DNA from 3 places in the Lysinibacillus sp. NPDC056220 genome. Region 1 is predicted to be linked to each of the others. Evidence: riboswitches for the same ligand, from Rfam matches in the RefSeq annotation. Region 1 holds a riboswitch; each other region holds the start of a gene.
The links. A riboswitch is a leader RNA that binds a small molecule or an ion and turns the genes downstream of it on or off. The one in region 1 is predicted to bind thiamine pyrophosphate.
Positions count from the first base shown of each region.

Region 1 (3,314 bases):
TGAGATAAAAGCTTTTCTGGAAAATCATTCTACATATCGAACCAGTTACAGCAATCTCAACTATTAGCCAGCCATAATTCTTTATGATAGACTGTACTATATTTGATTACAAAAAGGGGGGCTTGTCGATGACCCAGCAGAAGTCCAATAAGGCGGCTTTGTATATTTTAATGTTTAACATGTTTATCGCAATGGGGAGTATTGGAATTATTATTCCTGTAATGCCTGAATATTTAAGAATATTTGGAGCAGCAGGACAAGTTCTAGGCATGCTTATTGCAACGTTCGCCTTAGCACAATTCGTATTTTCTCCAATTGCTGGGAATCTTTCGGACCAGTATGGGCGGAAAAATTTAATTATTTTCGGTCTTATACTAACAGGACTTGCACAAATCGGTTTTGGCCTTTCTACAGATGTATGGATGCTCTTTTTAGCACGTTTTTTAGGTGGCCTTGGCTCTGCATTTGTAGCACCTCCTATTATGGCTTTTGTAGCAGACGTGACAACTTATGAAGAACGCGGAAAAGGAATGAGTTTGTTAGGAGCTGCTATGTCTTTCGGCTTTATGATTGGCCCTGGAATTGGTGGTTTCCTTGCAAAGGTTAGCTTACATTTTCCATTTTTCATGGCGGGAGCTGCCGCCATTTTAGCGGCTATTTTATCTTACTTTTTATTACCATCTACAAAGCCAAATACTGCGCAAAATAGTCAAAAGCAAGATAATCTGGTAAAACAGATGGCTCGCTCTGTACATATGCCTTATTTTGTTATGTTAATTATTATGATGGTATTCTCATTTGGGATTGCTAACTTCCAAACGACCTTATCACTATTTGTGACAGAGAAATTTAATTACTCACCTGGCGATATTGCCATCATTTTAGTTGTTGGTGGTGCGTTTGGGGTAATTGTACAAATGTTTATTATTACGCCACTCTTTAAACGGTTTGGTGAAATGAAAGTAGTTTTGGTCAATTTATTTATTGCGGCCGTTGCTATTTTCTTAATATTATTTGTTTCTGGTTTTGCACTAATATTAGTTGTTGCAACCATCTTCTCTACGGCGACAACGTTGATTCGTCCAGCTGTTAATACTCTCATATCAAAACTTGCAGAAAAAGAGCAAGGATTCGCAGCCGGCTTGAATAATGCCTATATGAGTCTAGGAAATATGATTGGACCCGCTTTGGCTGGTTTTTTATTTGACTGGAATATGAACAGTCCTTATATTTTTGGTGCCATTATCTTATTAGCTTGCTTCTTCCTTGCCCTGATTTGGACATTGAAAAAGGCGCCTCAGCTTATGCATCCAGATTCACATTAATAGGTAACTCTTATTGACTATTTATTGAAGTATGTTACACTTCTAAAAAATAGAAAAATACTTACCACTAGGGGAGTCTTCTAAAGGCTGAGACGTATATGGTTATATACGGACCCTTCGAACCTGATCTAGTTCATACTAGCGGAGGGAAGTGGCGCTTCTTGCTATTTTCAGTGTATAAGCAAGGCCGCTTCCTGTCGTTTGAAGGAAGCGGCTTTTTTCATTTTCCTAGTGGCTAAAATGAAAAGGAGTACACCTAACATGTCTATTAGAAAATTAACAATTATGGCTTTATTAGTAGCGATTGCTATTGCAGGTTCTACTTTTATCTCCATTCCAACTGGGATTGCTCGTGCTTATCCGGTGCAGCACGCTATTAACGTAATAGGAGCCATTATACTTGGACCCGTATCTACAGTTGTAGTTGCCTTTGTTACGGCCATTATTCGAATCCTTACAGGGACAGGCTCTCTTTTAGCCATTCCTGGTAGTATTATTGGTGCATTATGCGCAGGGCTTGCCTATAAATATAGCGGTAAAATTTGGTTTGCTGGTTTGGGTGAAGTGATTGGCACTGGTCTTCTAGCATCACTTGTAGCAGTGCCCTATGCAAAGGTACTAATGGGAACTTCCGTAGCAGCCTTGTTTTTTATGCCTGCCTTTTTAATATCAAGTACAATTGGAGCAATTTTAGGCATTTTAGTAGCTAGCAGTTTGCGAAAAACGGTGCTAGTAAGATATTTTAATCCTACTCTCTTTATTAAATAGTGTCGTAGGAGGATTTCTTTTTCCATGAATGTACAAAAAGCAGTGCGAAATTCGCACTGCTTTCATCTAAACTAAATTATTGGCGTTTTTTCATACCCTTTAATAGTTGTGCTACCTTCGTGTCTTCTGCTTGTACAGGGAGATCCTCTACCAGTTGCTCCTTTTTCTTCGACTTCGTTAGGAAATTCCAGCCAAAGCGCCTTATTGTTATATCAATAAAGAATAAGAGCATACCTGCAAGGAGAAGCCATGTGGCAATGTTTTGACGATCCGCCCCTTGCTTTGTAAAGTCACGGAACACTTCTTGTGGTTCTTTTAAAACAGCACCACCTGTTTGTTCGGTTATTTCTTCTATTAATTTATCATTAACAGGAAGAAGTTCATATTCAGCGCTGTAAGGAACACTTAATCCCGCCTGATAAATCGTTTCCTTTTCATCAGCGATACGGAAGAAGATTAACCCCGGCTCAGCTTGTACCACAGCTCGCACCTGAGAGGCTGATATAGTTTCAAGCTGTGTGTCTAGCTCTTCACCCGCTTCATTAACAGCCACAATATCTAAAAATGCTGCTTCATTTGTAGGGTCTGTAATCATAAAGGATCCATCTGATTCTACTCTTACATCGTAGGCAACGTCATTATAACTTGGGAGCATTTGCGAAATAAGCGTTTGCCAAAATGTGCCCCAGTCCTGCCATCTTGCCCAGTCTCCTGACCACTTTCCTGTTGAATCAGAAGTAAATGCGAATGTTTTGCCAAGACCGTATTGCCATTGTGCTAATACTGGATCTTCCTTTTCGCTTTCAGCCACGACGGTAGCACCCTGCTTTGCGGTTGTTCCAATATAAGCATTCATTTGTGGAACGCCATTGGCAAATAGCGTATTCCATCCCCCTGCATTATACAGTACAGGATAGAATGGATTATCTTCAATGTACGTACGGGAAATCATGGCCGTTTCACGAGATAAAATGGACGGAATAGTTTGCTCATCGATAACATTGTAGAAACGTCCACTCCCCATCTCACTCAGAGCTTCCAATAAGTTTGCATCCGCGTCTTGACCAATAGCTACTGTCGATAAGGTTATTCCGTTATCTTTTCCTTGTTCAATTAAATCGTCATAATTTCCTGGCTGCGATTGTCCATCCGTTAAAAGAATAATATGCTTACGTTGCAGTTTCATATCTGCTAGGTTTTCATATGCTTTTGCCAGTGAAC
Region 1 covers NZ_JBMOXD010000001.1:671,755-675,068, forward strand. The annotation lists gene ACOZBY_RS03275 (MFS transporter) at 129-1,325, shown strand; TPP riboswitch at 1,385-1,492, shown strand; gene thiW (energy coupling factor transporter S component ThiW) at 1,587-2,093, shown strand; gene ACOZBY_RS03285 (VWA domain-containing protein) at 2,170-3,314, opposite strand, start outside.

Region 2 (3,314 bases), on a different contig from region 1:
GTTGTGCACCTGGGTGCCCTTTTGCCAAATCTGCAGCATGTGCAGCAATCTTATAAGTAATAACCCCTACTCGAACATCCTCCCGATTAGGTAATCCTAGATGTTCCTTCGGTGTCACATAACAGAGCATAGCTGTACCAAACCAACCAATCATTGCCGCTCCAATAGCAGATGTAATATGGTCATAACCTGGAGCAATATCTGTTGTCAATGGGCCTAATGTGTAGAAGGGCGCTTCCTTACAAACCTCTAATTGCTTGTCCATATTTTCTTTAATCAAATGCATTGGAACGTGACCTGGCCCCTCCACCATTACTTGAACATCATGCTTCCATGCTATTTGGGTTAACTCACCTAATGTTTCAAGCTCCGCAAATTGCGCTTCATCGTTTGCATCCGCGATTGACCCTGGGCGTAAGCCATCTCCTAATGAGAAGGCTACATCATAAGTTTTCATAATTTCACATATTTCCTCAAAATGAGTATAGAGGAAGTTTTCTTGATGATGGTATAAACACCATTGCGCCATAATGGAGCCTCCCCGAGACACAATGCCCGTTACCCGGTTTGCTGTAAGAGGAACATAACGTAAAAGAACACCCGCATGAATAGTGAAATAATCTACCCCTTGCTCTGCTTGTTCAATAAGCGTATCACGGTATACCTCCCACGTTAAATCTTCAGCTACACCATTTACCTTTTCTAATGCCTGATAGATTGGTACTGTTCCAACAGGTACTGCGGCATTTCGAATAATCCATTCTCTCGTTGTATGAATATGCTTGCCAGTTGATAGATCCATAATATTATCTGCACCCCAGCGTGTAGCCCATGTCATCTTTTCGACTTCCTCTGCAATCGAAGATGATACGGCTGAATTTCCAATGTTCGCATTAATTTTCACATGGAAGTTACGACCGATAATCATCGGCTCTGCCTCCGGATGATTAATATTGGAGGGCATAATAGCTCGACCTGCTGCAATCTCTGAACGCACGAAATCAGGGTCCATATTTTCTCGTATCGCTACAAACTCCATCTCAGGTGTAATAATTCCCTTTCTAGCATAATGCAACTGTGTTACATTTTTCCCTCTTTTTGCACGTAAAGGCATTCTCATCAATTCAGGAAAGACATTTTCTTGGATACGTGGATCATCTGCGCGACGGAAGCCATTATCCTCAGGTTTAATGGTACGCCCTTCATATTCCTCCACATCTCCTCGCTCTTGTATCCAAGTACTTCGTAAAGCCGGTAAGCCCTTTGTAATATCCACATGAAATGCAGGATCAGTATACGGGCCACTCGTATCATACACCCGAATAGGGGCATTTTCTTCATCTCCAAAGCTACCCGTCGTCGGACTTAATGTAATTTCACGCATTGGTACTAAAATATCTGGACGTGATCCTTCCACATAAACCTTTTTACTTCCTTCAAAGTTAGACATAATCATAATGTTCTTTTCACTAATCGCTGACATGAGCTACTTCTCTCCCTTAAATGTATTTTAAGTAAGGACCGAATCTAGCTCACCCCAAAAGGAAAATAAATAAAGGCCGAATCCAACATAATGATTGGATCCGGCCATGAATGTAAAGGGTCTATTGATTGCACGTAATAGGCAATAGCTTCTTAACTTTCCCACGCTGGTATGAGCCAGATCAGGTCCAAAGGGTCAAGAAACCTCTATGCGTTTCCCTCTCAGCCTGACTCATCAGACTCCCCTAGTTAATACTATTCAGTTTGATGCTAGTGTAGCAGATATTGCTAAGAGATGGAAGCTATCATTTAAATATTTTTGCCATTCTATTAAGTAAACAATACATCAGCGATATAAATCACAATCGTGACCGTTATACAACTCACAATGGTAGAAAATAAAACGGTTTGTGCAGCTGTTGCCGACTCTATATCATATTCTAATGCTAGACTTGAACTGTTGCGGGATGTGGGAAAAGCACTCGCTATAAATAATGATTGTGCTACGACCCCATTTAATCCCAGTGCAAAGATAATGACTAAAGCAACAGCTGGTCCGATAATTAATCGAGTCAAGCAGCTGACGAAGACTGTTTTATTAAACATAGTTTTAATTTCCAGCTGAGACAATTGCGCGCCCAGCGTGATTAATGCAACGGCAATAAAACCATCCGCTACATGGTCTATTGGTATTTTAATAAACGGAGGAATGCCAATATCAAAATAATTCATTGCCACACCAATTATTAAAGCGTGAATAATTGGCATTTTTATAAAATCTTTTAGAATCGTCATGCCTGATTTAGTAGACGAAATTAAATTATATAAACCATACGTATACGTAGTCATGTTTTGAAAGATAACGAGTATAACCTGGATGGCTACACCAATAGGTTGAGAGGCAAAAATCATTTGAGCTACTGGAATACCATAGTTTCCAGAGTTAATGAGTACTACACTATTTTTAAAAACAGCCGCCTCCGTATTAGCTAGTCCAAGCCCTTTCGCTAAAAAGTGACTGAGTAGCATTTGACTACCAATAAAAAGTACAATAAACAACCCGACTTCCCCTAGCACAGACAGCTTTATACTCGTTTCATATAAATTTATAAACACAGCCGCTGGCATAAAGCAATATGTAATTAGCTGTGATAATGCTTTTAAGTTAAAGCGAAATTTCTTTTGTAGAATGGCCCCTAGTACAAGTAATACTAAAATAGGTGCAACAATTTGAAAAAAAATCATTCCAAGATACACCATATTGATGTCCCCCCTCCCTTTTAATAGTAGTGTCGATATTGCACTAGGTCAATGCCACTTACTTTCATAATTAAAACCGTTGATTTACACTATGGGCGGGGTCGCGCTTCGTTCTAATGGTTGCAAAAATTCAAAAGCTCAAATCAATGAACTCGAGCAATGTCCAGAATATAAGAATCATCAAAACTTATTTAACGTCATTTAGGATTGGTATGCCAAAATGCAGAACAATTGAACTTGTCTTAAAGGAGACTTGAAGATACTGTCAGCTTGGACGTGGTAAGCTTTTTATGCTTGAGCTGTACATGATCGAGCAACAAAGGTCCATTTGAAATAAGTAAAAAATGAAAAGGGAATCGAGCATCAACTTCTCGATTCCTTTTATCAACAGTCTGAGACTACTTAAAGGTTCTAAGCAGTTTTTTCTTTACGCAAGTTTAAATCGATTAACAACCTCTTGCAGTTCATTAGAGATATCATTCATGTTTTGCATAGACTCTGCCACTTTTTGCAATTCTGCTTGTTGATCCATTGCAGAGGCACTTACTTGCTCAGCAGAGGCAGCTGTTTCC
Region 2 covers NZ_JBMOXD010000009.1:14,932-18,245, forward strand. The annotation lists gene thiC (phosphomethylpyrimidine synthase ThiC) at 1-1,483, opposite strand, end outside; TPP riboswitch at 1,625-1,739, opposite strand; gene ACOZBY_RS19510 (AEC family transporter) at 1,813-2,742, opposite strand; gene ACOZBY_RS19515 (methyl-accepting chemotaxis protein) at 3,170-3,314, opposite strand, start outside.
Region 2: linked by a shared signal. The riboswitch ahead of thiC (phosphomethylpyrimidine synthase ThiC) and the one ahead of thiW (energy coupling factor transporter S component ThiW) in region 1 are both predicted to bind thiamine pyrophosphate.

Region 3 (3,314 bases), on a different contig from region 1:
TCCCTTTTTTGCACCAAGCCATTCCGCAATAACTGCTCCCATTACACTATAGGTAGCAGCAATTTTTACGCCCGAGAAAATTGCCGGATAGGCATGTGGCCATTCTAATTTCCAAAACGTTTGGGCCTTCGTTGCTCCAATCATTTCGAAGTAATGCTTTAACTCGGGTGCTGTTTGACGAAAACCGTCCATTGCCGCAATGACAATAGGGAAAAAGCATACTAGACAAATAATGATGAGCTTTGGTAATAAGCCAAAGCCAAACCAAATAATAAGTAACGGCGCCAATACAAGAATGGGTATATTTTGCGACATAATGAGAATCGGATAAAATAACGACCGAATGAAAGTAAAACGATGCAAAACAATCGCCACGGTTAGACCACAGCCAACCCCAATAGCAAGTCCAAGTAAAGCTAATTCCACGGTAGCCAGAGCATGTGGCAGAAACGTTTGATATGATTGAAAGCCTTCCTTTAAGATTATGCTTGGTGCTGGGAGGAGCCAGGGAGGAACATCAGCGATATGCACAACAAGCTCCCATATGAATAAGAGGAAGGCGATAAAAATTATCGTCCTTCCCTTTTGTAATGCCCGTTTCATGACTGATATTTCTCCGTTAATGTAGCCATGGTAATCCCATTTGGTTGATATAAAATTTTTACTTGTGTAATGACATTAATGGCTCCTAGCTCGACCATCTTAACATTCATTTTTTCAATGATTTGAAGAAGCGTTGTAAGCTCACCTTCCATTGTTGTTTCAAGGGCATGAACCTCATAGTTCACACCAGATGCATCAATAACCGCAATGGCCGCATCCACATAAGGAATGACATCCTCGTATTTCTCTGTCTTCGGAATGATTTGGACACTGATTAATGAATTTGCCATGTTAATTGGCCTCCTTTTTCGGTAGGAACTCATTCGTAAACGCCTGTTTAGCATCAAATTCGCCCTCTAACACTTTGTTACTCGACATCCATTTAGCATAGTTTTCCCATACAGAAAGCTTTTGCTCCCCCCATTGATTAGCGTCATCCTGATACTTATCAGCCAACCACTCTTGACTTTTATGCACTAACTCCTTATCTAAGTCTGGTGCCGCTTCTAGTAAAATATCAGCCGCTTCATTCGGATGCTCGATGGCATATTCATAGCCCTTCGATGCAGCCGCAACAAAAGCTTTGACGCTGTCTGGATTGTTTTGAATCATTTTTTCATTGGTTGCTAAAACAGGTGTATAGTAATCTAACTGATCACTGTAGTCCGTTAAATACAGCATATTAATTTTTTCCCCACGAAGCTCTGCCTCAATACCTGTCCATGCATAATAAATCCAAGCAAAGTCGATGTCCTTTTTCATCATCGTAAAGAAATCTAAATCTCCCGCATTGACAATGTCTAATTTATTAATATCAGCGTTTTCTTTTTGCATTAATGATTGTAATACCGCTTGTTCGAGAGGTGCTCCCCAGCCCCCATATGTTTTTCCTTCAAAGTCCTTTGGAGAGGTAATACCCTTTGACGCTACAGAAGCAAATCCAGATGTATTATGCTGGATGATGGCCGCTATCGAGACAAGTGGCACATCCTGAACACGAGCCTGTGTAATGCCCTCCTGATAACTCACGCCAAATTCTGCCTTACCAGAAGCTACGAGCTGATCGGCTCCTGCCTCTCCTGGCATTATAATATCAACATCTAAGCCTACTTCTTCAAAATAACCGAGCTTTTTCGCAACATACAATCCTGTATGATTCGTATTCGGTGTCCAATCGAGTACCACTGATACCTTTTTCTTTGTATCAGCAGACTGCTTGTCCTCCTTGTCGCTACAGCCTACTAACGTCAATAGAGTAGCTAATAGGATAAATAACCATTTTTTCATGCTAGGTCCTCCCAGTTTGTAATATGAAAGTGTTCATGAATGAATGTTGTCACCAGAAGAAAGCGTATTATACGGTTGGTAAGATATTGCTTAGAAAACAAAAAAACGCCTAGGATTCCTCCCAGACGTATTGCAATCAATCTCCAAAACATTTGCTTTTTTGAATAGATGTTCCCTACGCTGGTACGAGCCAAATCAGGTTCAAAGGGTCAGTGTCTATCGGACACAATCTCAGCTAGCCATAACTAGCCCCCCTACATTCTTTCGCTATGAACTTTTCGATGTTTATTATACCCATAGTTGATCTTAAATGACAAGATGCTAATTTTGGATAGTTGTGCCACTATAAACAAATAGCCCAGCTCTACTTATAGAGACTGGGCATGATGTTAGCTTGGTTTTTGTTCTTTTTTGGCCGTTAAAACATGTGAGATGGCTCCATCTGTTGCAATGTCCACTTTAAATGAACCATTAGAATGGCGATCAGCGCGCGTCAATGCATGGACATCGATAACCTCTTGTATGCCTTTTTCAGTTTCAATCACAACCTGCTCATCGTCTGTTGCTTGAATAACAGCGACAATTCGATGAGGATTTGCTTTTAATTCTGTAAGGACTTTAAGTCCACGCTTGGCACGACTTGCTATTTCTACCTCTGCGACATTCATTTTCTTTACAGCCCCTCGTTGTGTCACAATAACGACATATTGTGTTTCGTCTGGCTGTAGGACATTGACCCCAACTAAAGCTTCTCCATCTTTTAGCGTAATACCTTTAACACCGCCCGTTTTCACTCCAGTAACTGGTAGTTCTTCAATAGGGAAACGAATGGCATAGGCCGTATCAGTTGTTAAGAGCAGTTCCGCATCATCAGTTATAAACGATGCATAAATCATTGCATCGCCCGCTTTAACATTCATTGTTTTAATTGGCTTCGAATAACGCGTCACAGCATAATCTGCTAATGGCGAACGTTTAATTTGGCCATCTTTCGTAGCAGTTAAAATATACATATTTGGCTGTTCAAATGTTTCAAAGCCATAAACTGCAATAATCGACTCATCTTCACTTGTTGGCACAATACTTGAAATATGCTGTCCAAGGTCCTTCCAGCGAATATCAGGTAATTCATGAACAGGCTGGTAAATATAATTCCCTCTATTTGTAAATAACAATAGATGATGTTGTGTATTTAAGTTTGCTTCATACAATAAGTAATCGGAATCTTTCATCGCAAAATCTTGACCGTTGGAGGCGGCATGGGATCGTGTAGATGTACGTTTAATATAGCCATCTTTCGTGACAGTCACTACAACCTCTTCACTTGGAACAAGGACATCTAATGTAATTTTAATTTCTTCTATTTCTTGTTCAATTTTCGAGCGACGTGGCTCTGTGAAACGTTTTTTAATATCTAGCAATTC
Region 3 covers NZ_JBMOXD010000003.1:56,578-59,891, reverse strand. The annotation lists gene ACOZBY_RS10370 (ABC transporter permease) at 1-603, opposite strand, end outside; gene ACOZBY_RS10365 (thiamine-binding protein) at 600-893, opposite strand; gene ACOZBY_RS10360 (ABC transporter substrate-binding protein) at 895-1,890, opposite strand; TPP riboswitch at 2,046-2,156, opposite strand; gene parC (DNA topoisomerase IV subunit A) at 2,280-3,314, opposite strand, start outside.
Region 3: linked by a shared signal. The riboswitch ahead of ACOZBY_RS10360 (ABC transporter substrate-binding protein) and the one ahead of thiW (energy coupling factor transporter S component ThiW) in region 1 are both predicted to bind thiamine pyrophosphate.